Regions from separate parts of the Paraburkholderia sp. J11-2 genome, predicted to be linked through region 4. Evidence: predicted binding sites of a transcription regulator. Region 4 holds the regulator's gene; each other region holds the start of a gene.

Region 1 (7,376 bases), on a different contig from region 4:
GACGATCTGTTCTGTAGTCGTTCTCAATGCGCAGCTTCGGAGGATGAAGCGTGCTTCCACCCAAGCTCGAGAATCGCGCGTTGCTGTTCATCGACGCCGTTATCGCTGCTGTCCTCATCGACGGCATCGGCGGTTGCGGAGTGGCTCGCGGCGGTTGTCGCAACGCTTGCACTCGCACTGCCGAGTTCCGGTGGGTTCTCGTTCGTTGTTGTGCTGGTCGCGTCCGGCAGCGGGGGAGGGGACGCGATTGCGGTCGGCTCGTTCGGTACGGCCGGCCTGGCCGCGCCCCGATCATGCGACGAAGGCAGCGGTACGGTAGCTGCGCCGCGCGGCAGTGGCACGCTCGCGTCGGCTTGTGCGGTGGTGCTTTTCGGCGAACTCAGCGGCGACCAGCCCGTCGCCCGGATGGCGCGCTCCATCAGCGATCGCGCGTGCTGGCTGCCCGGGTCAATCGCGAGCGCCTCTGAGGCCTGTTCTCGCACGCAATCCCATGCGCGTTGCTCGGCACATCGGTCCGCGTTTTGCAGCGCGTTATCGCGGCGTTGCTGCGCAAGCGCGCCGCCGCGCGGTATCTCGTGCGCTTCTTCATTGTTCGCGTCACGCGCGAGTGCAGCATTTGCGTTTGGCAAGCTTTGCTCCGCGAAGCTTGCACGCGTGGCGCGTACTTCTCTTTCCTGCCGATGCCTGGCGCTGTACAGCAGAAACGCGGCGTATGCGATTGCGACAATGAGCCAGGCGAGCAATACGCCCTTCGCGAAGCGCCCTTTACCCGTGTGCCAGAACGGCCGCTGTTCCTCGAGTTGGTAGTTATTCAGATAGTCGGCCTGCACCGATGGGCGATTGGATGCGGCCGCGCCGGCAAGCGATACCTGTGCGACGGCACGCATAGGGGCGGCTGCGGAACCAACGACTGCTAACGTGGCTTTCGGGCGCGCGGGTGCAGCCGCGTCGAACGGGCGATCCGTGCCGCAGTAAGGGCAGAGATCGACGTGCAGGTAGAGCACTCCGCCACAGTGCTTGCACGGTGTGGGGATACTCTGGTTACCAGTCGTCTGAGCGGACATGCTGTCGTTCCACCGTCATGGCGACGCCATTTCGGCATGTTCAGGATCGTCGTTGAAGCGATCGGCGAAGCCTCGCGGAACCCACGATCTGCATGCGCAGGAGAGCGGCGGTGCCTGAACCGGCGCAGCCGCTCGAAAGATCATATGAGTGATTTTCCATTCATCCGTTATTTGCCGGTGTTGGCTACCGCACATATCCGTTGTGCGCCGAACAATCGGACTTAAGTCAGATCCGGCGCGGCCCGACTGCCCGTAAACGAGGGGGCGTGGTTTGCTGGTTAGCGCTCTGCCAGCAAACTTGGTGTGAGTCTAAAAGGGTCTGATCGTCCGCCCTGAGACCATGCAATGGGCGGATTGCTCGGCGTCCCGCCTATGCAGTGCTCTGGCCCTCGAATCAGCCGATTTTGTCTACGGCGCAAGGTTGGGGATTTCCCCGAGAGGCGTCCCGGATGACGTGGCAGATCGGGGGCAGGTTACTCGACGCAGCTGCTTCCAGAGTGATGCGGTTACTTGTCGAGCCGAGCGTCACGGCTGTCTATCTAATTGTTTTGATTGCAGAATATTCCGATGTGGCACGGAAAACCGGCAGCCAATAGCCGCAACTAGAATGAGCAAAAGTGTCTTTAGGGTCGAATGGATCGCAGCGATGATTCCCCATTCCGCCCCTTCTTGAATTTGTCACCACCCGTCCATATAATTAGCACTCACCGCATGAGAGTGCTAACAACGCTCGGTGCATAAACATCTCTGGCTGGCGGTTGCCGGCAGCCAGGTTTTCTTGAGTCTCTTCAAGTCCCAATCAACAGAGGAACATCCATGAACCTTCGTCCTTTGCATGATCGCGTGATCGTCAAGCGCCTGGATCAAGAAACCAAGACCGCTTCGGGCATCGTGATCCCGGACGCAGCGGCAGAAAAGCCGGATCAAGGCGAAGTCCTGGCCATCGGCCCGGGCAAGCGCGACGACAAGGGCGCCCTGATCGCGCTCGACGTGAAGGTCGGCGATCGCGTCCTGTTCGGCAAGTACGCTGGCCAGACCGTCAAGGTCGATGGCAACGAACTGCTCGTGATGCGCGAAGAAGACATCATGGCCGTGGTGAACAAGTAAGTTCATTCCACCGCTCACTATTCAAGAATCCAAGGAGTTAGAAGATGGCAGCTAAAGACGTCGTGTTCGGCGATTCCGCCCGTTCCAAGATGGTTGAAGGCGTGAACATTCTCGCCAACGCAGTGAAGGTCACGCTGGGTCCGAAGGGCCGCAACGTGGTGCTCGAGCGCTCGTTCGGCGGCCCGACGGTCACCAAGGACGGTGTCTCGGTCGCAAAGGAAATCGAGCTCAAGGACAAGCTCCAGAACATGGGCGCGCAAATGGTCAAGGAAGTCGCTTCCAAGACCAGCGACAACGCCGGTGACGGCACGACGACGGCTACGGTTCTGGCCCAGTCGATCGTCCGCGAAGGCATGAAGTACGTCGCATCGGGCATGAACCCGATGGACCTGAAGCGCGGCATCGACAAGGCCGTCGCAGCAGCAATCGAAGAGCTGCGCAAGGTCAGCAAGCCCTGCACGACCAACAAGGAAATCGCTCAAGTCGGCTCGATCTCGGCAAACAGCGACACGTCGATCGGCGACCGTATCGCTGAAGCGATGGACAAGGTTGGCAAGGAAGGCGTCATCACCGTCGAAGACGGCAAGTCGCTGCAAGACGAGCTGGAAGTCGTCGAAGGTATGCAGTTCGACCGCGGCTACCTCTCGCCGTACTTCATCAACAACCCGGACAAGCAAGTCGCCGTGCTGGAAAGCCCGTTCGTCCTGCTGTTCGACAAGAAGATCTCGAACATCCGTGATCTGCTGCCGGTTCTGGAACAAGTCGCGAAGGCTGGCCGTCCGCTCTTGATCATCGCTGAAGACGTCGAAGGCGAAGCGCTCGCAACGCTGGTCGTCAACAACATCCGCGGCATCCTGAAGACCGTTGCCGTCAAGGCTCCGGGCTTCGGCGACCGTCGCAAGGCCATGCTGGAAGACATCGCGATCCTGACCGGCGGTCAAGTCATCGCGGAAGAAACCGGCCTCACGCTCGAAAAGGCAACGCTGAACGAACTCGGTCAAGCGAAGCGCATCGAAGTGGGCAAGGAAAACACGACGATCATCGACGGCGCTGGCGAAGCCGTGAACATCGAAGCGCGCGTGAAGCAAATCCGCACGCAAATCGAAGAAGCGACGTCGGACTACGACCGTGAAAAGCTGCAAGAGCGCGTTGCCAAGCTGGCAGGCGGCGTGGCAGTGATCAAGGTCGGCGCTGCGACCGAAGTCGAAATGAAGGAAAAGAAGGCACGCGTGGAAGACGCGCTGCACGCAACCCGCGCTGCCGTTGAAGAAGGCATCGTCCCGGGCGGCGGCGTTGCGCTGATCCGTGCACGTACGGCAATCGCCAACGTGAAGGGCGCCAACGCAGACCAGGACGCTGGTATCAAGATCGTCCTGCGCGCGATGGAAGAGCCGCTGCGCCAGATCGTCACGAACGGCGGCGAAGAAGCGTCGGTGGTCGTGGCAGCGGTTGCAGCTGGTTCGGGCAACTACGGCTACAACGCAGCGACCGGCGAATACGTCGACATGGTTGAAGCCGGCGTGGTCGACCCGACGAAGGTCACGCGCACCGCGCTGCAAAACGCAGCTTCGGTTGCTGGCCTGCTCCTGACGACGGACGCAGCTGTTGCTGAAGTGCCGAAGGAAGATGCTCCGATGGCTGGCGGCATGCCCGGCGGCATGGGTGGCATGGGCATGGACATGTAATTACGGCTTGCGCCGAAATTACATCGAAGTGCGGGGGACACGCCGTGAGGCGTGTTTCCCGAGCCCGAAAAGAAAAAACCCGCAGCGATGCGGGTTTTTTTTCGTCTGTGCGGTTTGCGCGTGGTTCACGCGCCGCCGCGCCGCGAGCGTTATTGCTTCGCTTCGCCGGGCGAGGCTTCGTCCGCGTCCGAGTCGTTGCTGCGCGCCCAGAAGAAGCGGTCGGGCAGCCACGCCCCCATGCCCGGCCTGAACGCACTCTGCACGGCCTGATACACATATTCCTGCGCCTCGCGCACGGCCTCGGGCGGTTCCTGGCCGTTCGCGAGCAGTGCGGCAATGGCGGCGCCGAGCGTGTCGGTCACGCCCATCATCGGCTGCGTGGAGCGGTCCCACAGATCCTGGCGCAGCTGGCCGTCTTCGCAATACAGCGTGTTGACCACGCGATGCGTGCCCGTTTCCATTGCCAGGATGTACTCGCAGCCCGTGGCAAGCAGGTGCGCGATAGCCGCGTCGACGCTGGGCGCCTCCGCGTCGCCATCCGGCTGCGCGAGCGCGATCAGCGTCGCGGAGTCCGCCACGAGCAGCGTGGTCTGCGGCACGAGCAGGTCGGCCATCGCTTCGCGCAATTCGTCGGCGGCGAGCACGTGCTCGTCGTCGAGTGTGAAGTCGGGGGCAAGGATGAGCGGTACGTCGTCGTAGTCGGCGACCACTTCCGCGATTGCACTCACAACTTCGGCGCGCGCGCCCGCGCCCACCTTGAACGCTGCGATTGGCATGTCTTCAAGCAGCATGCGCGCCTGGGTGGCGACGGTTTCCGGATCGAGGCCGGTCACTTCGTCGCAACCCGCGGAGTCGCGCACCGTGTAGCCGGTCAACGCGGTGACACCGTGGCAACCCATGCTGGCGAGCGTGAGCAGGTCGGCTTGGAGTCCGCCGCCGCCTGTCGGGTCGGAAAGGCCGAAGGTAAGGACGATGGGAGGGGTGTCGCTGGGCATGAACTTGGGGAATTGGATTGAGTTTCGGGCGCGGCGTACCGCGCCGTCATAAGAGAATGCATGAACTCTCCGCCGCTAAATGTCTGGCGACGCTTTAGCGGTGGTTTCGCGGGTCACAGACTTTGACTTGCCCCATTGGGGTAGAGGTTTCGGTCTCGCCGCCACGCCCGTCCCAGGCATGAGCGCGTCGATCAATACAACCGACGCTGCGTTCTGGTCGCGTGGCGCGATGTACCCGCAGTGCGGGCACACGTGCGTGCGTTGCGCAAGGGTCTTGGGAACGATCTCCCAGCATCCAGCGCACCGCTGCGACGGTTTTAACTGGCGCGTGTTCGACAGATGCAGTCTCGAACCAGTCTCGATCACTTTGTACGAGAGCATCTGATGCGCCATGCCAAGGCCCGCCGAGAGGATTTCCCGGTTCAGCCCGGCTTTCTGTCTGACCATCCAGCCGGGCATCTCCTGCGTACCTTTGGCCGAACGGGTCATATTTTTGGTTCGAAGCTCTTCGGTCGCGAGCGCCGCACAGGACATCGCCATGCGCGTCGTTTCCTTGTGCAGGAAGTCTCGTCGCACGTTGGCAATGCGCTCGTGCAGTGTGGCGGTCTGACGGCTGAGCCGTCGGTATCGGATGGAGTTCTTCTTCTTGCGGGCTCGCTCGCGTTGCAGTCGCGAGAGCTTCGGCAGCGCGTTGCGCAGGAAGCGCGGATTGGAAACCCTCTCGCCGTTATCGAACGTCGCCCAGTCGGAGATACCGAAATCCACGCCGCGATGATCGTCACCCGTCCGCTCGCGCGCACAGTCCTCTGCGGATACACGCAGCGTGACCGACGCAAACCACTGGTTGTTGCGGCGAGTGATCGTCAAGTCGTTGGGCCTTGTGCTGTCGCCGAAGCGGTGTTTGCCTCGTGCGCGGATCGACATCGCGGACCTGCCGCTGCCGATGCGTAGCGTCGCCCCGCGGCCTCCGTGCTGCAAAATCTTCCAGCCAGCCGGGTCGGGATAACAGAAGCCGGTGAAGCGTTTGCTTGACCTGAACCTCGGAAAGCCCGGTGTCTGCCCCGCCTTGACGCGCCGGTAAAACGCCTGGAACGCCAGATCGAGGCGGCGCAACGTCTGCTGCAGCGCATGCGAGCCCAGCTCGACGTATTCTGGGCGGGCCACCTTGATCTCGGGCAACACGTTCTGTTGGTCGTAGTAGCTGATCGACTTCGCGTGCTTGCGGTACGCATCGATGCGCTCTTCGAGCGCCGCGTTGTAAAGCTCGCAGTGCAGGTGGATCCAGACCGTGAGGCGTTCGACCTCCTGGGCATCCGGATACAGCTTGAAGGTGACCTTTCGACGTTCCATAACTTAATCGTAACCCGGAAGACGGGAAGTGAAGTCGTCATGAGACTTCGTCCTGTCTCGATGGCTTCGCCTAAAAGGTTCGTAAGCAAATCAGCCAGAAGGCAAATGCACAGGAATATGCACAATTATGCGGCGTATCTGCGCATCTGGGGGACGGATGACGAGCGCACATGAATTTTTCGCGCCGGACGCGGCTGCTACCTGCTGCCAATCGCTCCCGGAGCCACGCCAGCGAAACTTCCTCTTGCTAGGCATGGAAACGGCAACAAGGTACCATCATGGCTCTCGTTTCCCCGATTTTTTTTCCGACTGGTTTCGGACTTTTCGACGCGGCATAAGAATGGAATATAGAAGCTGGATGTGCCTGATCTGCGGCTGGATTTACGACGAAGAAGCCGGTTTGCCAGACGAAGGCATTGCCCCCGGCACGCGCTGGGAGGATGTCCCGATCAACTGGACCTGCCCTGAGTGCGGCGCGCGCAAGGAAGACTTCGAGATGGTCCAGATCTGAGACCGCGCTGGCGGCTGAGCGCGTTTTCGCATATCTCAGTTCGCTCGCGGTGGCCGGTGCGCAGTCTGGCTGCGGATTCCAGAAGTGTGTCGAGTGCGGTGCGGCTCGCGGTGTCGCGACGGCTGGCACCGTATTTGCGCTAGCCGTCGCCGGTGTCGACGCTTATGTCGAGATTGCCCGCCTGGTTGGCCCGCTAATGTTTTCGGCGCTGCCCTATGAGTCATCCTTCAAGCTCTGATGTGCGGTTCGAAGCGTTGCCGAATCCGCGCGGCGGCTCGGTGCCGTTCGCGCACGGCGCGCTCGCCCAGGCGCTTGCCGCGCTCGGGGAGCAGCGCGACGTTGCCCGGCCACTGCGCCAGGCTGCCCGCACGCTGCACGACGCCGGCTGGCTCGCCGCCGCGCGCTTTGCCGACACGCTGCTCCTCGCTTCCCCGCTCGCGCTTGCCGCGCCGGTGCCCGTAGCGCCGCCGCCGGGCCTGCCCGCGCGGCCGCTCCATGCGCCCGAGGAAGCGAAGGACGCTGAAATGCGTGCCTTGTTCAGCGAGGCGCTGCAAGATCTCGTCGCTGCGCTCGAACGCCGCAATCTGCGCGAGCTGGCGTGCTCGCCCGCGCTTTTCGCGCGGCAGCACGCGCTCGTGGCTGCGCTCGCGGAGCACATGCCGGG
Region 2 (7,376 bases), on a different contig from region 4:
TTCCTGAAACATGTACGAAAGCGACTGCCGCCCATTGCCAGGCGCGACGCGCTCGCCGTGCAGCCACAGTTCGCCCGAATCGGCCCCGGCCAGGCCCGCGACGATATTGAGCAGCGTGCTCTTGCCGCAGCCCGAGGCGCCGAGCAGCGCCACGATCTCGCCCTGCCCGACGTCGAACCGGATATCGTCCAGTACGCTTAGTGATCCGAAATATTTACCGATGCCCCGCACCGAAATGGCCGCTGTCGTCACCGTCTCAACTCCGCAACGGTATACACGGGCAGCGACGCGCCCGAGCTGGACAAGCTCGCGTAGACCTTCTCCATCGTCATGTCGCGGAACGTTTCGATGTGCCGGCGGGCGATCGTTTCCGCGCGCCGTGCGTCGTTGGTCTCGAATGCGTCGATCATCGAATTATGGTCGTGACGGATTTCCGGCTTGGTGCCCTGCACGCCGAAGCCGAGCGCGACGAGGCGCGACATCTCGTCCATCAGGTTGGCTAGCGTGTGGTGCAGGCGTACGTTTCCGCTTGCCTGGGCGATCGCGAGATGGAACTCGCGGTTCGCGTCGAGAAAGACGTCGATCTGATCGGAGAGCTCACGCTCGGGGTAAGGCACGCGGCAAGCCGCTTCCAGCTTGCGCAGCAGCGCGACGTCGACGCGGCCGCATGCAAGGCGCGCCGCGAGCGGCTCCAGTTGCACGCGCAGGGCGAAGACCTCTTCGACGTCGCGCAACGTGATCGGCGCGACGCGGTAGCCCTGGCGCGGCATGGCGCGAATGAACCCTTCGTGAACGAGCCGCACGAGCGCGACGCGGCACGTGCTTTTGCCGATCCCGTAGTGCTCCATCAACTGGCTTTCCGTGAGGGTCGCGCCAGGCATGAAGCGGCACGACAGCACATCGCGGCGGATTCGCCAGTAGGCGTCCTCACCGCGCAGCGCCGGCAGGTCGCTCTGTTCCGGCTGGCCGGATGCAATGCCAGTTTCGTTCATCTCGCACTCGCCTTCGTGAGCTGCTCACAATTCGTTCTTGAGGCTTCCATGCAAGCATCGTAGTCGTGCAGGGGCGCCTTGATAACGAATAAAACCGACGAATGATGTGTGCAATCGCGATATCGTGAGCGGCTCAGAGATAAGCATCTGACAATATCTTGGTTGTGCCGGCGACGAAACGGACTAAGGTGAGAAGCGCTTTGCCGCGCACGCGCGGCCGTTTCAGCGTATTTCCATTAAGGCACAAGAGACATGTCGATCGACAAGCATGACGACCCCGCTGCAAACCGCCCGCGACGGGCACTGATCAAGCTCGCGTCGCTCGCCGCGACCGGCGCCGCCCTGCGCGGTGTAACGGGCGTAACGGGCCTTGTAGGCGCGGCCGCGCTGGCGCTGCAAAGCGGCACTGCGCGCGCACAAGACGCCAGGGTGCTGCGCATCGGGTTTCAGAAGTACGGCAACTTCGTCGTGCTAAAGGCACGCGGCACCCTGGAAAGGCGGCTGGCGCCGCTCGGCTTCTCGGTGCAGTGGCTGGAGTTCCCGGGCGGCCCGCAGTTGCTGGAAGGGCTGGCCGCGGGCGCGGTGGATGTCGGCACGGTTGGGGAAACGCCGCCCATTTTCGCGCAGGCCGGTGGCGTGGACTTTGTCTATATCGCGAGCGAACCGCCCGCTGCGCAGGGCGAGGCTATCGTCGTGCACCAGGACTCGCCGATCCGTACGAGCGCCGACCTGCGCGGCAAGCGCGTGGCGCTGAACAAGGGCTCGAACGTGCATTATCTGCTCGTCAAAGCGCTCGAGAAGGCCAACCTGAAGTACGAAGAGATTCAGCCAATCTATCTCGCGCCCGCCGATGCGCGCGCCGCATTCACGAGCCGCAGCGTCGATGCATGGGTGATCTGGGACCCGTACCTCGCGGCCATCGAACGCCAGGCGAACGCGCGCTCGATCGCAAACGGTGAGAGCCTCGTGCGCAATACGCAGTACTACATTGCGAGCCGCGGCTTCGCGAATGCGCACGCGCCGATCATCCACGCGCTGCTCGACGAGATCGGCGCGGTGGACACGTGGGCGCGCGACAACGTGCCCGCCGTGGCCACGCAGCTTTCGCCTCTCGTGGGGCTCGACGCGCCGACGCTCGAAGTCGCGCTCAAGCGTGCGGGATATGGCGTGCAGCCCATCGATGCTGCCACGCTCGCCTACCAGCAGCAGATCGCCGACACCTTCTCCGGTCTCAAGCTCATTCCGAAGAAGCTCGTCGTGGCCGACGCGCGCTGGCGCTCGGCCTGAACGCGCCTGCGCCACGAACCGCCGCCATGTGCAGCGGTCCGGGCGCATGGCGCGTGCAGCGCGCTTCAGAAACCCAAGTCCGCACCGCCAGGACCGCCGGCCGGCGCCGTCGCAGCTCCGGCTTTGGGCGCTTCGTGCACGGTCGCGTCGGTCGTGAGCAAAAGGCCCGCCACCGAAGCCGCGTTTTGCAGCGCCGTGCGCGTGACCTTGGTCGGGTCGAGCACGCCCTTCTCGACGAGGTCGCCGTATTCGCCTGTGGCTGCGTCGTAGCCGAAGTTGCCGGAGCCTTCCGCGACACGCGCCGCCACGACGCTCGCCTCTTCGCCCGCATTCGTGACGATCTGGCGCAGCGGCTCCTCCAGCGCGCGCAGCACGATTTTCACGCCCGCTGTCTGGTCGGCGTTGTTGCCCTTCACGTCGAGAATCGCCTGGCGCACACGGATCAGCGCGACGCCGCCGCCCGGCACGATGCCCTCTTCCACGGCCGCGCGCGTGGCGTGCAGCGCGTCGTCCACGCGGTCCTTCTTTTCCTTCACTTCGATCTCGGTCGCGCCGCCCACCTTGATCACCGCCACGCCGCCCGCGAGCTTCGCCACGCGCTCCTGGAGCTTCTCGCGATCGTAGTCGGACGTGGCTTCCTCGATCTGCGCGCGAATCTGCTTCACGCGCGCTTCGATGCCGGCCGCTTCGCCCGCGCCGTCGATCACGGTCGTGCTCTCTTTGCCCACCTCGATGCGCTTGGCCTGTCCCAGCTCCTGCAGCGTGGCCTTCTCCAGCGTGAGGCCCGTTTCCTCCGCGATCACCTGGCCACCGGTGAGAATCGCGATATCTTCGAGCAGCGCCTTGCGGCGGTCGCCAAAGCCGGGGGCCTTCACGGCAACCGTCTTGAGTACGCCGCGAATGTTGTTGACGACGAGCGTGGCGAGCGCTTCGCCCTCGATGTCCTCGGCAATGAGCAAGAGCGGCCGGCCCGCTTTCGCGACCTGTTCGAGCACCGGCAGCAAGTCGCGAATGTTCGAGATCTTCTTGTCGTGCAGCAGAATGAACGGGTTTTCGAGTTCCGCGATCTGCTTGTCGGGATTGTTGATGAAGTACGGCGAGAGATAGCCGCGGTCGAACTGCAGGCCTTCCACGACGTCGAGTTCGTCGGCGAGCGACTTGCCGTCTTCCACCGTGATCACGCCTTCCTTGCCCACCCGGTCGATCGCCTCGGCAATGCGCTGGCCGATCGACTCCTCGCCATTGGCCGAGATGGTCGCGACCTGTGCGATCTCCTTGCTCGTGGTCGTGGGCTTGCTGATCTTCTTCAGCTCCTCCACGGCCGCCAGCACGGCCTTGTCGATGCCGCGCTTCAAATCGAGCGGGTTGAGCCCCGCGGCCACGTACTTCTGGCCCTCGCGCACGATGGCTTGAGCCAGCACCGTGGCCGTCGTGGTGCCGTCGCCAGCCGCGTCGCTGGTTTTCGAGGCGACTTCCTTGACGATCTGCGCGCCGATGTTCTGCAGCTTGTCAGCCAGCTCGATTTCCTTCGCGACCGACACGCCGTCCTTGGTCACGACGGGTGCGCCGAAGCTGCGTTCGAGCACGACGTTACGCCCCTTCGGGCCGAGCGTGACCTTTACGGCGTCGGCGAGCAGGTTCACGCCTTCAATGAGTTTGGTGCGGGCGAGGTCGCCGAATACGATGTCTTTGGTTGCCATAGTGATGGTCTCTCAGGTTCCGTTATTGATTCACGACCGCGACGATGTCTTCTTCGCGCAGTACGAGCAGCTCGTTCCCATCGACTTTCACGGTTTGCCCCGCGTACTTGCCGAACAGCACGCGGTCGCCCACGTTCAGGTCCGGCGCAATGCGGCGGCCGTCGTTGTCGCGACGGCCCGGACCCACGGCGAGCACCTCGCCCTGATCGGGCTTTTCCGCGGCGCTATCGGGAATGACGATGCCCGACGCGGTGCGGGTTTCCTGGTCGAGTCGTTTGACGATCACGCGATCGTGCAAGGGGCGCAGGCTCATGGGCGGCTTTCTCCGGGGTGTTCTCGATGAGATTGGCACTCGCCACATGCGAGTGCTGATGGAAAGCCCAGTATAGAAAGCGCGCGAGCGGCGCTCCAATAACGAATTGGCAGATGGATATCTCGCGAACGCGCCTATGGATATCGCGGTGACGCGACTCGCGGTTCGATAGCGCGGCGATGAAGGGGATGGAGGCGATGGTTGCGCGAGCACCGGTCAAGCCGCGCAACAAGGAGAAAACGCGGGGCGCATGCGCCCCGCGTTTTGTTATTGACGTGGCGCCAGAGCACGCACGACAGACACCAGCGCATCGACCTCGTCACAGGTGTTGTAGAACGCAAGCGAAGGCCGCACGCTCGCTTCGAGACCGAAACGCCGCAAGATCGGCTGCGCACAGTGGTGCCCGGCGCGTACGGCAATGCCTTCCCGGCTCAACGCCTGCCCCACCTCCTCGGTCGTATACCCCTTCAGCACGAACGAGAGCACGCTCGCTTTGTCGCGCGCCGTACCGACGAGACGCACGCCCGGCACCGGCGCGAGCACGCTCGTTGCGTACGCAAGCAAGTCGTGCTCATACCGGGCGATATTCTCGATGCCGATACGGCTCACGTAGTCGAGCGCCGCGCCGAGACCCACTGCATCCGCGATATTGCCCGTGCCCGCTTCGAAGCGCGCGGGTGCACCATGAAACACCGTCTTTTCGAACGTGACGTCCTGAATCATGTTGCCGCCGCCTTGCCACGGCGGCATGGCTTCAAGCACCTCGCGTTTGCCGTACACGACGCCAATGCCGGTCGGACCGTAAATCTTGTGGCCGGAAAACACGAAGAAGTCGGCGTCGAGCGCCTGCACGTCCACGCGCATGTGCGAGATCGACTGGGCGCCGTCGACGAGCGCTCTCGCGCCCGCGCGATGTGCGAGTTCCACGATCTCCCGCACCGGCACCACGGTCCCGAGCGCGTTCGAGACCTGCGTCACCGCAACGATCTTCGTGCGGTCGTTGAGCAGCTTGCGATACTCGTCGAGCAACACCTGGCCCGAATCGTCGACGGGAATCACGCGCAGCTTCGCCCCCTTGAGCGCCGCGAGCTGCTGCCACGGCACGATATTCGCGTGATGCTCCAGGTGCGAGACGATGATCTCGTCGCCCTCGCCGACGTTCTGCACGCCCCAGCTCTTGGCGATCAGATTGATCGCCTCGGTCGTGCCTCGCACGAACACGATCTCCTCGGGCGACGCAGCGTTGATGAAGCGCTGCACCGTTTTGCGGGCATGCTCGTAGGCGTCGGTCGCGCGCGCGGCCAGAGCATGCGCGGCGCGGTGAATGTTCGAGTTCTCGTGCGCATAGAAGTACGCGAGACGATCGATCACGGCCTGAGGCTTGTGCGTCGTGGCGGCGTTGTCGAACCAGATCAGCTGTTTGCCGTTCACCCGCTCCTGCAGGATCGGGAAGTCGCGGCGTACGGCGTTGACATCGAAGGGCGGATGCGCGCCGCGCAGCAGGTCGCCCTGTGCGGCGCTGCCAGTGCGTGTGCCGGGCGCGACGCCCTCGCTTGCGTCGAGGAAATATCGCGCAGGCCCATCCTGGCCATTGGTGTCCCGTCGATTGAGCGCGAGCAGTTCACGCAGCGTGTCTTCGCCTGGCAGTCCGAATGTCTCCGGCGCAGCAAGGCCTCGCGAGGGCACCTCGATCTCCTGCGCCTCCCGGCGCCAGCCGTGCGTGTCCGCTTGCGTGAAATAGAACGGCGAGCGCTCGCTGGGCGCAACTGCGACCGGAACCGGCTCCTCCGGCGCATACGCCTGCGGCACGCCGAGCAGCGCGCCGCCCACGCGCGGCTCCAGCGCGGGCGCGATTGCGACGGCGTTGTCCGGCAGTCCGTTTGCCGCCGCCGCATGCGGTGCGAGCGCCGGTGCGCGGTTGCCGAGCGAGAGCACGTGAGTCGGCGCGGAAGGCGCGAGGTTCGCGCCCGGCACCTTGCCCTGCGGCGGCGAGAAACCCGGCACGCCCGTGCCTGTGCCGGCCGGTCCCGCGAGCGGCGAGCCCGCGGGCGCCGGATTGCTGACCGAGGCGAGTATCGGCGCGGCCGCGGGCAACGCCGACGGCACGCCGCCAACGGCGCCGCTGCCCGCCGCGACTTCGGGCGCGCCCGCGCTGCCCGGCAGCGAGTTGAAGAACTCGTTGGCGAGCCGCGCGAGCGTAGCGGGGTCCGGCAGACCACCCGGCAGCGGCGCGCGCCCTGCCGCTTGCGGCAATGCCGCGGGATTAGCGGTAGGTGTCTGGATAGTCATGGTACTTGCCGATCTCCACGTCATCGAGGACAGCCAGCGCGTCCGGCGAGTGGACGGCCAATGAGCAATACAGCGAGATCAGGTACGACGCGATCGCCTGATTGTTGATCCCCATGAAGCGCACCGAAAGCCCCGGTCCCTGCTCACCCGCCACACCCGGCTGATAAAGGCCCACCACGCCCTGGCGCTTGTCGCCTACACGCAGCAGCAGGATCTTCGTCTTGCCGTCGGCGACCGGCACCTTGTCGGACGGAATCAGCGGAATGCCGCGCCACGTGAGGAACTGCGAGCCGAACAGGCTGACCGTCGGCGGCGGCACGCCGCGCCGCGTGCATTCGCGGCCGAACGCGGCAATCGCCAGCGGATGCGTGAGGAAGAACGCGGGTTCCTTCCACACTTTCGTGAGCAGTTCGTCGAGGTCATCGGGCGTCGGCGCGCCGGTCAGCGGGAAAATGCGCTGGTCTTCCTCCACATTTGCCAGCAGGCCGTAGTCGGGATTGTTGATGAGCTGGCTTTCCTGCAGTTCCTTGATCGTCTCGATCGTGAGGCGCAGCTGCTCCTTGATCTGGTCGTGCGGGCTGCTATAGAGATCGGAGATCCGCGTGTGAACGTCGAGCACCGTGCTCACCGCGTTGAGGAAGTACTCGCGCGGCTGCTCCTCGTACGGCACAAAAGTCGTGGGCAGCGTGCCTTCGTCCTCGCGCGCGGTACAGGCAGCCCGCACTGCTTCGGGGTCCTTAACGCGATTCAGACGGTAAATGCCGGCTTCGACAGGCACCCATTGCAGCAGGTGCG
Region 3 (7,376 bases), on a different contig from region 4:
ATGCGCGCCTTTCGACAGGCGATTCCAGCCGAAAAAGAACAACCCGACAAAGGTCGATTCGAGGAAGAACGCCGCGAGCCCTTCCACGGCGAGCGGCACGCCGAAAATGTCGCCCACGTAGTGCGAGTAGTACGACCAGTTGGTGCCGAACTGGAACTCCATCGTGAGGCCGGTGGTGACGCCCATCGCGAAGTTGATGGCGAAGAGCTTGCCCCAAAACTGCGTCATGTCCTTGTAGATCACCTTGCCGGTCATCACGTACACAGACTCCATGATGACGAGCAGCCACGAGAGGCCGAGCGTGAGCGGCACGAAGAGGAAGTGGTAGAGCGCGGTGATGGCGAACTGAAGACGCGAGAGTTCCACCGATTCAATCGCGGGCATGACGGTCTCCTCGTTGTGGCGGCATGGCCGGAGGTTGGGACACGGACGGCTGGGGCCTTGATGCCGTGGGCACGGCCAGGATGGCCTGCGCGACAGCGGCAGGCGGCATGTTCATGTCTTCTGCCTGCGGGTGACTGAAGAATGCGTATTTGAGCGCCATCAGCAGGACAAGCTTGATGACGAGAACGAGGGCAATATCGCGCGCAAAGGTGGGGCCGCGCATCCACTGGAAGATGCGCGTGCGCAGCAACGACGGTGCGCGCTGGCGTTGACCGGATGCCGGGATCATGACGACGGGTGCCCTCGAACGCGTTACGAGGCCAGACCGCGGCGCGGCCTCTGGCTCACCACCTCGAAATCATCTTAGGGTGGAATCAGCGCGGCCGGTGCGAAGGTGCGCAGCTTTCGGAGCGCGCAAAAGAAAAACCCCGTTCGCGGGAACGGGGTTTTCGGTTTGGCTTTTAGACCTGCTGCGGCTTACGCGTAGTCGGCGAGCGCGGTGCGCATCTTCTTCATGGCGCTTGCTTCGATCTGGCGAATGCGCTCGGCCGAAACGCCGAACTCGTCGGCCAGTTCGTGCAGCGTCGAGCCGCCCGAACCGTCGTCGTCGACGTTGAGCCAGCGCGCCTCGATGATGCGGCGGCTGCGCGCGTCGAGCGCTTCCAGCGCGCTCGCAATGCCGTCGGACTGCAGGCGGTCGCGCGAACGTGCGGCCAGCACGGCGCTCGGCTCGTTATGCGAGTCGGCGAGCCAGGCGATCGGGGCGTACGACTCCTCGCCGTCCTCGGTCTGGCCTTCTAGCGCGATGTCGGCACCCGACAGACGCGTTTCCATCTCCACGACTTCTTCGCGCTTCACGTTCAGTTCCTGCGCGAGGCCGTCGATTTCCTCCGGCGTGAACGACTGCAGGCCCTGCTTGTGGCTGCGCAGGTTGAAGAACAGCTTGCGCTGCGCCTTGGTCGTGGCGACCTTCACCATGCGCCAGTTGCGCAGGATGTATTCGTGGATCTCAGCCTTGATCCAGTGCATCGCGTACGACACGAGCCGCACGTTCTGCTCGGGGTCGAAGCGCTTCACGGCCTTCATCAGACCGATGTTGCCTTCCTGGATCAGGTCGGCGTGCGGCAGGCCGTAGCCGAGATAATTACGCGCAATCGACACGACGAGGCGCAGGTGCGACAGCACAAGGCGGCGCGCACCTTCAAGATTGTTTTGCTCGCGAAACTCGGTCGCGAACTGACGCTCTTCCTGGGGCGTCAGCATCGGGATCCGGTTCACGGCTTGAATATAGGCGTCGATGTTGCCCAGCTGGCCGGGCAACAGGGAAGCATTCGCGAGCGCCAATGAGCCCCCGGCCTTGGCCGACGACGGGCTCAGCGTACTCGGAAGGGTCATGGTCATTGCGTTGCTCACGTAGCGAACTCCTCAGGAATCTTGCAAAAGTCAGACACCGACTCCACGGTGGATGTTAGCACTCTGAATCACCGAGTGCTAATACTTGGAGTCTGTAGGGGCTTCAAGGTTCCTTGATTCCTATCGAAATGGTTGTATCGATAGATTACACTAAACGCCGGCGATCAAGCGGGGCGGGGCCTCGCGCCCGGCGCAGGCCAGCGCAAAGGGCAGGCCGAAGGAACACTCTAGAACGGGACAGCAGTCCGGCGCGGAGGCGCGGGAGATAAAGGGTTGAATCAAGGGGCTCTCGACGGAGCCGCGCAGCGCTCGGACTTTGCCACAGAATCTGATGAATAGACATCGGACGAAGCTGAAAGTGCTGCGCTGCGACATCAGGGCGCGGCTGCGGTGACGCGGCTGCCGCCATGCGCGGTTTTCACCGGACGCGTGGCTTATGCGCCATACATGGGGGCGTTGTCTTTGATCGCAAGTATCCTTGCGTGAAATCCTGGTATAAATTTCAGCCAGACATATGCGGAAAATCTTCGGCGTGGGGCTGCGCTCAGGCGCGGGCCGGCGCGCAAGGGGCTTGAGCGATGGCGGCAAAACTAATCGATGCGATTCGCGGACTTGAGCGCGAGCGCTTTCGCGCGATGGTTGATGGCGACGGCACGTCGCTGGACCAGTTGCTGTCCGATCACGCGACCTTCGTCCACACCAACGGCAAACGCGAGACCAAGCAGCAGTTCATCGATGCGATCACGGCGGGCCGCCGCCGCTACCGCCAGATCGAGATCCAGTCGCAGGACGTGCTTCAAGCCGGAAACGAGGCCTGCGTGGTCTCCGGCCGCGTGCTGATCGAGATGGAAGCGAACAACGGTGCGCTGCTCTTTCCGATTGCCTACACGGCGATCCAGACACAAGAGGGTGGTCACTGGCGTCTGCTCGCATGGCAGGCGACGCGTTGCGCGATCGAGTGACGACCGGTAAGTCCACTCGCTGGAACGCCGCTTAGGCGCTTCAGGCGCACGCCGGCGGCCCGTTTTGCCGCCGGCGCTCAACATGCCGCCGATTTCCCTGCTTGACTTCAAACTGCTTGTGTTGCCGCGCGCGGTGGGTGTCAGGCCGCCACGCGCTGGTCTACCGGCGTCCAGGCCGCACGATTCACTGCGCTGACCACTGCCGCCACGCTCGCATGAACAGCGTCGTCGCCCACGCCCACGCCGTGGCGCAGCGGCTGGCCACCCACACGCGCACCGACGAATACGGCCGTGCCACCCTGCGCCGTGCGCTCGCTCTCGAACGAGGTGATTTCGATACGCTCGCCCGCCATTGCCGCGATTGCGGCGGCCACGGCTTGCGCATGCGCCTCATCGGCGCTCACGGCAGCCGGCATGGCCACGTCGCGGCCTTCCCAGCGCACACGGCCTGAACCCACGTTGGCGGCCGGCCCGCGCGTTTCGAAGTACTCACGCGCGAACAGCGCGCAGACGGCATCGCCCGTGATTTCCTCGCCCGACGTATCGGCGACGGTCTGCACGGCGTGGCTGAACTCGATCTGCACGCGGCGCGGCGGTGTGAAGCCCATGCCGCGCTCGAGCAGATATGTCGCGCCACCCTTGCCCGACTGGCTGTTCACGCGGATCACCGCGTCATAGCTGCGGCCGAGATCGGCGGGATCGATCGGGAGATAGGGCACTTCCCAGACCGCGTCGGGCCGTTGCTGCGCGAAGCCCTTGCGGATCGCGTCCTGGTGCGAGCCTGAGAACGCCGTGAATACGAGATCGCCCGCATACGGATGGCGCGGGTGCACGGGCAACTGGTTGCAGCGCTCGACCACGCGGCGCACCGCGTCGATATCGGAGAAGTCGAGGCCCGGGTCGATACCCTGGGTGTAGAGGTTCATCGCGAGCGTGACGAGATCGACGTTGCCGGTGCGCTCGCCATTGCCGAACAGGCAGCCTTCGATGCGATCCGCGCCCGCGAGCAGCGCCATTTCGGCGGCGGCCACCGCCGTGCCGCGGTCGTTATGCGGATGTACCGAGAGGACGATGCTGTCGCGGTACGCGAGGTTGCGGTCCATCCACTCGATCTGGTCGGCATAGACGTTGGGCATCGCCGCTTCGACGGTCGCCGGGAGATTCACGATCATCTTGTGATCGCGCGTGGGGCGCCACGTCTGGGCCACCGCATCGCACACTTCGCGCGCGAAGGTCAGCTCGGTCATGCTGAACGTTTCGGGCGAATATTGGTAAATCCAGTGCGTTTGCGGGTTCTTGTCGGCATGTTCGCGGATAATGCGCGTGCCTTCGACCGCGAGCGCCTTGACTTCTTCCTTCGACTGGCCGAACACGATCTTGCGAAACGACGGGCAGATCGCGTTGTAAAGGTGGACGATCGCGCGCGGCACGCCTTCGAGCGCTTCGAACGTGCGGGCGATCAGCTCTTCGCGCGACTGCACGAGCACTTCGATCGTCACGTCCTCGGGAATGCGCTTTTCCTCGATCAGCTTGCGCACGAAATCGAAGTCGGTCTGCGAGGCCGACGGAAAGCCGACTTCGATTTCCTTGAAGCCGATCGCGACGAGCATCTCGAAGAACTCGGTCTTCTGCTCGATGCTCATCGGCTCGATCAGCGACTGGTTGCCGTCGCGCAGGTCGGTACTCATCCAGATCGGCGCGCGTTCGACGGTGCGCGTCGGCCATTTACGGCCGTTCAAGCGGATGGCGGGGAAGGGGCGGTACTTCTCGGCGGGATTACGCAACATGACGAGCCTCGTTCTTCGTGTTGTCGTATGCGATGGCGGTCGGCAGCGGGCGGCTGGCGGGCTGGCGACGGAGCACGATGCGCGAAACTTCATGCGTACGGGCGGCAACCGCGGACGCGAAGAAGACGGCCACGGTGACGGCGGTAGCCGGCGCGGCGACAGCGGACGTAAACGATGCCCATGCAACGTGCATTTTGACCTCGCGACTCGTCCGGACGGTAAGCGGACGAATGCAGACGACAGGTTGTAGAGATACAGCGGATTTGGGGTACTGCGAGAACTGCTTTGGGAGGACCGCGGTGACCGGAGAGGGGGTCGTTGCGGCGCTACACCAGCTTTAGGCTAGGCGTAGCGATAGGGCCGATAGTCGGCCGAGGGTAATTCGGAGGGTGTTCGGGTAGGAACGCATTCGTCCAATGTAAAACAGGGCCGACGAGTGTGTCAACAACGAATTTGCAGATTGAGCGCGCGACGATGCGTGAAGATGGCCGACGAAGCGCGCCGATGCGCTTTTGCTCGTTGCGCGGATCGCCCGCTCCGCACGGCTTTCAGCGGATTGGGCGATGTGCTTTGGGTTCGAACGTTAGCGCTTCGCGATGCGCTTGATCGTCTCAATCTGGCGCGCGATGGCGTCGGGCACCGGTGCTTCGCCACGCAGCACCGCTTCGATCCATGCCGCCGTAGTGGGCGCGTCGCGACCTTCCGGAAGATCGATTTCGGGCGCGCCAGGCGATGAACGCTCCGGCTCGATCAGCGTCTCGCAGATGCCGTCGTGCAACCAGTCGACCTGCACCTGGCGGCGCGTGTCCGCCACGGCTTCGCCCTCGGTGCCGCGCGCGAGCAGCGCACCGCCCACGGCGGCTTCCGGATGCGCCGCAAAGAGGGCGCTCAGGCTTTCGCGGTACGGCGGGTGCGTGTAGTTCACGAGGCGCAGGCCCGGCTCGGCGAACGGTTGCAGCAGCTTCACGAGCGTATGCGTGGAATTGCGCACGCCCATGCGCCGGCGCAGCGAGAGCAGCCGCGCGAGTTTGGGCGCGAGCGTTTCGATCGATGAAAACGCCACGCGGCTCGACGCCAGTTGCGCTTCGATGTCGGCGTGATCGTGGGTCTCGGGCCGGTTCAGCGCCGCGAAGATTTCCGCGCTCGTCACGCGGCCCGGGTCGGTGGTGACGCCGTGCACGAGCGTTGGCACGCCTTCGCGCCCGAGCAGCAGGGCGAGCAGCGGCACGAGGTTCGGTTGTTTGCGCGCGCCGTTGTAGCTTGGGATCGACACGGGCCGATAGTCGCCTGCCGGCACCGCGAGCGGTGCGAACGAGGCGTGTGCGGCGCGCAGCATGGCAGACAGTTCATCGGCGGTTTCGCCCTTGAGACGGTAGGCGAGCAGCACGGCGCCTAGCTCCAACTCGGGCACGCGTCCGTCGAGCATCGCGGCGTAGAGCGCGTGCGTGTCTTCGGACGAGAGCGAGCGAGCGCCGTTTGGTCCGCGGCCGATCTCCTTGATGAAGCGGGCGCACGGGAAGATGTCGGTGGAGTCGGCGGTGGTCATGGGCAAGCGTGGTTCGTTCGACGGCGTGCGGCGCGCCGCCGTCGTATTGAAATGGGGGATGCGAGAAGTATCGCACGAGCACCCCATGCCTCGCCGGCCATGCCAGCGCCCGCTTCTGGTCAGCCCCCTCCGCGAAGGCTGCTTGAAGGCTTCGCCGCGCGTGCTCACCGTCGCGCGTTACACTCGCGATTGCTCTGGCGTGCAAGCCGCGCCTCACGCCTTACACGCCCTAAAGATCTACAGGCCCGCGTGCCTCGCGCACGCTCCATCACAAAGACGGAGAACTTCATGACGTACGTAATCGAACCGGCGGCGCTCGCCTCGGTGCCGGTGGCCGGCAGCGACTCGCGTTTCCCCGTGCGGCGCATCTACTGCGTTGGCCGCAACTACGAAGCGCATGCGCGCGAGATGGGCCACGATCCGAACCGTGAACCGCCGTTCTTCTTCTCCAAACCCGCCGACGCCGTGCTCTACGTCGCGCCCGGTTCGACCGCCGAGTTTCCGTATCCCGCGCAATCGAAGAACGTGCACTTCGAGATGGAACTGGTCGCGGCGATCGGCAAGGGCGGCAAGGATATTCCGGTCGCCAGCGCGCTCGACCATGTCTACGGCTACGCGCTCGGGCTCGACATGACGCGCCGCGACTTGCAGGCTGAAGCGAAGAAGCTCGGTCGTCCGTGGGATACGGCCAAGGGCTTCGATCATTCGGCGCCCATCGGCCCGATCCATCCGGTTTCGAAGATCGGCCAGCTCGAGAAGGGAGAAATCTGGCTCGCGGTCAACGGCGAGGAAAAGCAGCGCTCGGACATCTCGCAGATGATCTGGCCGGTTGCCGACACGATCGCGTTCCTTTCGACGCTGTTCGAGCTGAAGGCCGGTGACCTGATCTATACGGGTACGCCCGAGGGCGTGGGCGCCGTCGTGAAGGGCGACCTGATGACGGGCGGTGTGGCAGGCATCGGCGAATTCGCCGTGCGGGTCATCTGAGCGGCGCCGTCCGCATCAGGATTCAAGAGGAGCAAGAGAGGAGCATGAAGCTTTACAGCTATTTCCGCAGTTCGGCATCGTATCGAGTGCGTATTGCGCTGAATCTGAAGAACCTGTCGTACGAGTACGTGCCGGTCCATCTCGTGCGCGATGGCGGCGAGCAGCTCAAGCCCGCCTATCGCCAGGTCAATCCCGACGCGATCGTGCCGGCGTTCGTCGACGACGAAGGGCACACGCTGCAGCAGTCGCTCGCGATCATCGAGTATCTGGAGGAGACGCATCCCGAGCCGCCGCTGC
Region 4 (7,376 bases):
GACCCGTTTGCCGTTCCTTTGAACATCCGCACGGACGCTTCTTGCGCCGCGGCGGCCCCTGAAAGAGAACGGCCTCCATAAAACAAATGTGCCCGGAGAGCCGGATGGCTCGCCAGGCGCTGCAATGCTGACACGCATCGTAACCGATGCGGCCGCTTTCGTAGCACCACGACCGTTCGCTGATCAGGCAGAACGGTCATGGCCGCCACGAACCGGCTTAGTCCTTCTTGACTTCCTTGAACTCGGCGTCGACCACGTCGTCGGCGTTGTTCTGCGCGCCTTGTTCGGCTGCACCGGCCCCTGCTGCACCCGCACCCGCTGCACCGGCCGCGCCGGCTTGCTGAGCCTGCATGTCGGCGTACATCTTTTCACCGAGCTTTTGCGAAGCGGTGGACAGCGCCTCGACCTTCGCCTCGATCGTCGCCTTGTCGGCCGACGAGCTCTTCAGCGTTTCTTCGAGGTCCTTCAGTGCGGCTTCGATCTTTTCCTTTTCGGAGGCGTCGATCTTGTCGCCGTACTCGGCCACGGCCTTCTTCGTGCTGTGCACCAGTGCGTCGCCCTGGTTGCGCGCGTCGGCCAGCTCACGCAGACGGTGATCCTCTTCCGCGTTCGCTTCGGCGTCCTTCACCATCTTTTCGATTTCGGCTTCCGACAGACCCGAGTTCGCCTTGATGGTGATACGGTTTTCCTTGCCGGTCGCCTTGTCCTTCGCGCCCACGTGCAGAATGCCGTTCGCGTCGATGTCAAAGCTCACTTCGATCTGCGGCACGCCGCGCGGTGCGGGCGGAATGCCTTCGAGGTTGAACTCGCCCAGCAGCTTGTTGCCCGCCGCCATTTCGCGTTCGCCCTGGAACACCTTGATCGTCACGGCCGACTGGCTGTCGTCCGCCGTCGAGTACACCTGTGCGTGCTTGGTCGGGATCGTGGTGTTCTTGTTGATCATCTTCGTCATCACGCCGCCGAGCGTCTCGATACCGAGCGAAAGCGGGGTGACGTCGAGAAGCAGCACGTCCTTGCGGTCGCCCGACAGAACCTGGCCTTGAATCGCGGCGCCAACGGCCACGGCTTCGTCCGGGTTCACGTCACGGCGCGGGTCCTTGCCGAAGAACTCCTTCACCTTTTCCTGCACCTTCGGCATACGCGTCTGGCCGCCGACGAGAATCACGTCGTCGATGTCGCCGACCTTCACGCCTGCGTCCTTGATCGCGACGCGGCACGGCTCGATGGTGCGCTCGATCAGGTCTTCGACCAGCGCTTCCAGCTTGGCGCGCGTGATCTTCAGGTTCAAGTGCTTCGGACCCGAGGCGTCCGCCGTGATGTACGGCAGGTTGATTTCGGTCTGCTGGCCCGACGACAGTTCGATCTTGGCCTTTTCCGCAGCTTCCTTCAGGCGTTGCAGCGCGAGCACGTCCTTCGACAGGTCAACGCCCTGCTCTTTCTTGAACTCGCCGATGATGTAATCGATGATGCGCTGGTCGAAGTCTTCGCCGCCGAGGAACGTGTCGCCGTTGGTCGAGAGCACTTCGAACTGCATTTCGCCGTCAACGTCCGCGATTTCGATGATCGAGATGTCGAACGTGCCGCCGCCGAGGTCGAACACGGCGATCTTGCGGTCGCCCTTTTCGGCCTTGTCCAGACCGAACGCGAGCGCGGCTGCCGTCGGTTCGTTGATGATGCGCTTGACTTCCAGACCGGCGATACGGCCGGCGTCCTTGGTTGCCTGACGCTGGCTGTCGTTGAAGTACGCGGGAACCGTGATCACGGCTTCGGTGACCGGCTCGCCGAGGTAGTCTTCAGCGGTCTTCTTCATCTTGCGCAGCACTTCAGCCGAAACCTGCGACGGCGCGAGCTTCGAGCCATGCGCTTCGACCCATGCGTCGCCGTTGTCGTGCTTGACGATCTTGTAGGGCATCAGGCCGATGTCCTTCTGCACTTCCTTCTCTTCGAAGCGGCGGCCGATCAGGCGCTTGACTGCGTACAGCGTGTTGCGCGGGTTGGTGACCGACTGGCGCTTGGCCGGCGCGCCGACCAGCACTTCGTTGTCGTCCATGTAGGCGATGATCGACGGCGTCGTACGAGCGCCTTCCGAGTTCTCGATCACCTTGACCTGATTGCCTTCCATCAGCGCCACGCACGAGTTGGTGGTGCCGAGGTCGATACCGATGATTTTGCCCATTTTTCTCAAATCTCCAGATTTTGATCGCTGTGCGGACGCCGCTTTCGCGCTGCGCAGGTAACTGCATGCTCGAGCCGCGTTTTCCCTTGTGCGCGGCTGGCGTCCACTTCAATACGGAACTGCTGCCCAAATAAGTGCCGTTACGGCGATTTCAAGGGGTTTGGGCTATGCGTTCCATCATTTTTTTCAATTGCGGGGCCCTTTTGCTGCCTACAGGCCGTCGCATTTATTACGTTTTCATTACTTCGGTGCCGAAACGGTCACGAGCGCCGGACGCAGCACGCGGTCGGCGATCACATAGCCCTTTTGCAGCACGTTGACCACCGTGTTCGCTTCCTGCTCGGACGGCACCATCGAGATGGCCTGGTGACGGTGCGGGTCGAACTTCTCGCCAACGGGGTTGATGGCGAGGACACGGCCCTTCTCGAGCGCGCCGGTCAGCTGCTTGAGCGTGAGCTCGACGCCTTCGTTGACCTTGGCGAGGTCGTCCGAGTTATGAGCGAGCGCGGCTTCGAGGCTGTCCATGACCGGCAGCAGATGTTCGGCGAAGTTTTCGATGGCGAACTTGTGCGCCTTGGCGACGTCTTCCTGCGCGCGGCGGCGGACGTTCTCCGTCTCGGCCTTGGCCCGCACGAACGCGTCCTGCAATTCGGCGACCTTAGCCTGCGCTTCGGCCAGCGCGGCCTCGGCAAGGGCCGCGGCGTTCTGGTCCACGCCGCCTTGGGCTGCCTGCTCGGCCGCCTCAGCCGCTTGCGGCTGGGCTGCTGCTTGCGACGCCTCGTCCGCGGGCGTGGGGTTCTGGCTCGTCGGGTTCTCTTGCGTGTTTTCCATGTCGCTGAACGTCGTTGAATAGTGAAAAAGGGAACAAAGCGTCGGGCGCCGTTTCGCGGCCCTCCCTGCTACACCGGCGACCGTTGCGCCGGCGCGACATTGGCTTTGTACATTGCGACAGCACATGGGTGCCGGATCGCTTGTTTCAAGAGGCTCCCGCGGCTTTTTTATACAGAGATCAAAGCCGCGAAACTGCCTGTAACAATCATTACTGCACCGCCGCAAAAATGAAATTGAGTACGGGACATCCCTGACCTACACTCAGGAACAGGTGCTGCTCACGGCGCGTTTACCCTGAGCCTGGCACCGCACCGAATGGGCCTGCGGTCAGCAAATTTGTTTAGCGGCTTCGCTGCACATAAAAACGCTAACCGGGCCCCGAAACTGGCCGTTTTGCCGCGATCCCAAGGGGAGTACCGTGAAACTGACCTTTGCCATATCGGTGGTCGCGCTGGTACTCATCGCCGGAACTACGACCATCTGCATGTCGGGCGCCGTGAACGAAAACACGACGGAATACGGGGGCGTGCACGCTACGATGGAAGCGCTGTTCAACCCTCACGCGAAAATTTGTCGATAGTACGGCGGTCGCGTTTGGTCGGCCTGCCTTGCAACACGGCAGCCGGTTCGCGAAAGAGCCGGCGCCGCTCCTGTTCCGCCGCGCGCCTCTCGCGCCCGGCATCGGTTTCCGCGTAAAGCGTTTGCGCGATGCTGGCCGAGCCGCGCACCTCGCAAATTCCCAGCACCTGCACTTCCCACACCACGTGATCGATCTCAATTTCGACGAGGTCGCCCACGCGCACGTCCTTCGATGCCTTCACGGCGTCGCCGCCAATGCGCACGTGCCCCTTGCCTACGGCGTCCGAGGCGAGCGAGCGCGTCTTGAAGAAGCGCGCCGCCCATAGCCATTTGTCGATGCGCAGCCGCGCGCCAGGTTCAGTCGAAATCTTGTAGTTCATCAGAGGCTTTCCGCAATGCGCCGCTCAATCTGCAGGGTCACGCCACCGCACCGGCCGGCGCCGCGGCCTGCACCGGCCAGCCCTGCAGGTGTTGCGCGACAATTTCGCCCAGCGCCGCGATCCACGCGTGCGAAGCGTTCAGGCACGGGATGCGATGGAATTCCTTGCCGCCGCCGTGCAGGAATTCGTCGCGCACTTCCATGCCGATTTCCTCGATGGTTTCAAGGCAATCCGCCGTGAAACCGGGGCAGAACACGTCGGCGCGGCGCACGCCGCCGGCGCCCAGTTCCCGCAGCGTGGGCGCCGTGTACGGCTGCAGCCACTGCGCCCGCCCGAAGCGCGACTGGAAGGTCACCCGGCATTCGATCGGCGTCAGCTCCAGCGCGTGCATGAGTAGCGCGGCCGTTTGCTGGCATTGGTCGTGGTACGGATCGCCCAGATCGAGCGTGCGGCTCGGCACGCCGTGAAAGCTCAGCACGAGGCGGTCGCCCGCCGCGAAATTGGGCTTGCCGTGCGCGTGCCAGTACTGATGCACCTGGGCCGCGAGCGCCGCGATATACGCCGGATGGTCGTGGTAGCCACGCACCGTGCGAACTTCCGGCTGGTTGCGCATGCGGCGCAGCGCGACGAAGGCCGCGTCGAACGCCGTGGCCGTGGTCGACGCCGAATACTGCGGATACATCGGCACGAGCAGGATGCGTTCCGCGCCCGCCAGCTTGAGCTGGTTCAGCATCGCCGGGATGTCGGGCGTGCCGTAGCGCATCGCGTAATCGACCAGGACCGTGTAGTCGTTGATCTGCAGCAGATGGCGTAGGCCCTCGGTCTGCTTTTGCGTGTGCACGCGCAGCGGCGAGCCCTCGGGCGTCCAGACCGCCGCGTACTTCTTCGCCGACGAACGGCCGCGAAACGGCAGGATCAACGCGCGCAGGATGACCTGCCAGATCGGGGCCGGAATCTCGACCACGCGCGGATCGGACAGAAACTGCGCGAGATAGCGGCGCACGGCGCGCGGCGTGGGCGCGTCCGGCGTACCCAGGTTGATGAGCAGCACGGCGACGCGATGCGCCGCGGCGGACTGCGAAGGCCGCTCCAGGTCGAAACGCATAGGCGATCAGTGGCGCCGCGCGAGTGCGCAGCAACGGTTACACGAAACAATCATTATAGCGGGCGGTCCTGGCGGCCCAAACCGGCCCGCGCCGGCGCGGGTCGCCGTGCGTTGTCAGGGGTTGCCTGAGTTTGCCTGGCATTGGCCATTCGGCCGATGGCGCGCGGCAAGCGTTTCGGGGATGATCTTCGGAAAGACAGGTGTGCCTGATAGCCGATGCAGCGGGCCGGTGGCGGCGCTCAGTTCTGGCTGAGCGTGAGCGAGAGCAGGCGCGCGGTGATGTCGACGATCGGAATCACCCGGTTGTACGCCATGCGCGTCGGCCCGATCACGCCGAGCGTACCGACGATCTTGCCGTTCACCTCGTAGGGCGCCGTCACCACGCTCATTTCCTCGATCGGCACGAGTTGGGACTCGCCGCCAATGAAAATCTGCACGCCCTGCGCGTGGCTCGATACGTCGAGCAGCTGCAGGAGGCTGGTTTTCTGGTCGAACACGTCGAAGAGCTTGCGCAGGCGCGCCATGTCCGACGAAAGATCGGCCACTTCGAGCAGGTTGCGTTCGCCGGAAATGAGCAAGGTGTCGCCGCTTTCGGGCTCTTCGGTGCTCGCGGTCACGGCCGCGTGCATGAGCGAGGTCATGTCGCCGCGGAGCGCGTCGATTTCCTCGCGCAGGCGGCGGCGCACCTCGTCGAACGACAGGCCAGCGAAGTGCGCGTTGATGTAATTCGAAGCTTCGACGAGCTCGGAAGGCGAGAAGTCGCGCTGCGTCGCCATGATGCGGTTCTGCACGTCGCCTTCGGGCGTCACGATGATCAGCAGGATGCGCTTGTCGGACAGGCGCATGAACTCGATCTGCTTGAACACGTGACTGCGCCGGGGCGTCAGCACCACGCCCGCGAACTGCGAGAGGTTCGAGAGCACGCTGGCGGCGGCCGCCACCACCTTCTGCGGCTCGCCGGGGCGTAGCGTGGTCTTCACCGCGCGCGTCACCGCGTCGTCGTCGGAGCCGGGCTCGACGGTGAGCATGGTGTCGACGAACAGGCGATACCCGCGCGGCGTGGGCACACGCCCCGCCGACGTATGCGGGCTGGACACGAGACCCAGCTCCTCGAGGTCAGACATGACGTTGCGGATCGTCGCCGGGCTCAATTCCAGGCCGGAATAGCGCGACAGCGTGCGCGAGCCGACCGGCTGACCTTCGGCGATGTAGCGCTCGATCAGCGTTTTGAGGAGGGTTTGTGCGCGAGGATCTAGCATGACTCAAAATTTTAGCCTAACGGCGGGTTGGCCGCGAGTGCGCCGCCAGACCGGGCCTGGCGGGCGTACCTTCGGCTCGGGGTGCGGCGCCCCGGTACTTCGCGCGATAGCTCGCGCCTTGTCATCGCCGTGTCACCGGCGGCGGGCTGGAAGGCGCGGCGCGCAAGGCCCGGCGGGCCTGTCCCGGTCTGCGCCAGGTTCTTTTCGCGACGTGACTATGGTGTAATGCCGGCATGCAGATCCAGAAGATCCAGAGCCAGTTCAAGACTGTTGCGCTCGTTGGGCGCAGCAATACGCCAGGCATCGCCGAGCCGCTGATGGCGCTCGCCCAGACCATTTCGAAGCGCGGCTTCGAAGTCGTGTTCGAAGCGCAGACCGCAGAGGAAATCGGCACGCAAGGCTATCCCGCGCTGCAACCCGCCGAGATCGGGGCGCGCGCGGACGTGGCTGTCGTGCTCGGCGGCGACGGCACGATGCTCGGCATCGGCCGCCAGCTCGCGCCGTACCGCACGCCGCTCATCGGCATCAACCATGGGCGGCTCGGCTTCATTACCGACATCGCGTTCTCCGAGATGCAGGAAGTCGTGCCGCAACTGCTCGCGGGCTCGTTCGAGCGCGAGGAGCGTTCGCTGCTGGAGTCGCGCATCACGCGCGACGGCGACCCGATCTACCACGCGCTAGCCTTCAACGACGTGGTCGTGAACCGCAGCGGCTTTTCCGGCATGGCCGAGCTGCGCGTGAACGTGGATGGCCGCTTCATGTACAACCAGCGCTCGGACGGTTTGATCGTCGCGACGCCCACCGGCTCGACCGCTTACGCGCTCTCGTCGCAGGGGCCGATCCTGCATCCGCAGCTGCAAGGCATCGTGCTCGTGCCGATCGCGCCGCACGCGCTCTCGAACCGCCCGATCGTGCTGCCCGACGACTCCAAGGTGAGCATCCAGATCGTGGCGGGCCGCGACGTCAACGTGAACTTCGACATGCAATCGTTCACGGCACTCGAACTGAACGACGTGATCGAGGTGCGCCGCTCGCGCCACACGGTG

The links. The regulator HrcA, encoded in region 4, represses chaperone genes, less so after heat shock. The targets are predictions, from matches to a motif close to TTAGCACTCNNNNNNNNNGAGTGCTAA.
Region 1: the regulator HrcA is predicted to act here: its motif matches at 1,762-1,788, upstream of groES (co-chaperone GroES).
Region 2: the regulator HrcA is predicted to act here: its motif matches at 4,325-4,351, upstream of groES (co-chaperone GroES).
Region 3: the regulator HrcA is predicted to act here: its motif matches at 1,853-1,879, upstream of rpoH (RNA polymerase sigma factor RpoH).

What each region holds. Positions count from the first base shown of each region.
Region 1 is NZ_CAJMYY010000011.1:255,792-263,167, reverse strand. Features, by position in the region: gene U5A57_RS17925 (hypothetical protein) at 24-887, opposite strand; gene groES (co-chaperone GroES) at 1,881-2,171, shown strand; gene groL (chaperonin GroEL) at 2,216-3,856, shown strand; gene U5A57_RS17910 (hydroxymethylpyrimidine/phosphomethylpyrimidine kinase) at 4,006-4,851, opposite strand; gene U5A57_RS17905 (transposase) at 4,927-6,201, opposite strand; gene U5A57_RS17900 (rubredoxin) at 6,542-6,712, shown strand; gene U5A57_RS17895 (hypothetical protein) at 6,928-7,376, shown strand, end outside.
Region 2 is NZ_CAJMYY010000027.1:72,067-79,442, reverse strand. Features, by position in the region: gene U5A57_RS31350 (ABC transporter ATP-binding protein) at 1-252, opposite strand, end outside; gene U5A57_RS31345 (GntR family transcriptional regulator) at 249-992, opposite strand; gene U5A57_RS31340 (sulfonate ABC transporter substrate-binding protein) at 1,245-2,279, shown strand; gene groL (chaperonin GroEL) at 2,345-3,979, opposite strand; gene groES (co-chaperone GroES) at 4,002-4,292, opposite strand; gene U5A57_RS31325 (family 2A encapsulin nanocompartment cargo protein cysteine desulfurase) at 4,560-6,581, opposite strand; gene U5A57_RS31320 (family 2A encapsulin nanocompartment shell protein) at 6,556-7,376, opposite strand, start outside.
Region 3 is NZ_CAJMYY010000001.1:407,002-414,377, forward strand. Features, by position in the region: gene U5A57_RS01865 (cytochrome ubiquinol oxidase subunit I) at 1-384, opposite strand, end outside; gene cydP (cytochrome oxidase putative small subunit CydP) at 371-673, opposite strand; gene rpoH (RNA polymerase sigma factor RpoH) at 862-1,797, opposite strand; gene U5A57_RS01880 (nuclear transport factor 2 family protein) at 2,376-2,759, shown strand; gene leuA (2-isopropylmalate synthase) at 2,900-4,546, opposite strand; gene ybiB (DNA-binding protein YbiB) at 5,130-6,092, opposite strand; gene U5A57_RS01895 (fumarylacetoacetate hydrolase family protein) at 6,381-7,079, shown strand; gene maiA (maleylacetoacetate isomerase) at 7,124-7,376, shown strand, end outside.
Region 4 is NZ_CAJMYY010000012.1:125,413-132,788, forward strand. Features, by position in the region: gene dnaK (molecular chaperone DnaK) at 218-2,176, opposite strand; gene grpE (nucleotide exchange factor GrpE) at 2,417-3,007, opposite strand; gene U5A57_RS18445 (RNA-binding S4 domain-containing protein) at 3,559-3,966, opposite strand; gene hemH (ferrochelatase) at 4,004-5,071, opposite strand; gene hrcA (heat-inducible transcriptional repressor HrcA) at 5,311-6,330, opposite strand; gene U5A57_RS18460 (NAD kinase) at 6,564-7,376, shown strand, end outside.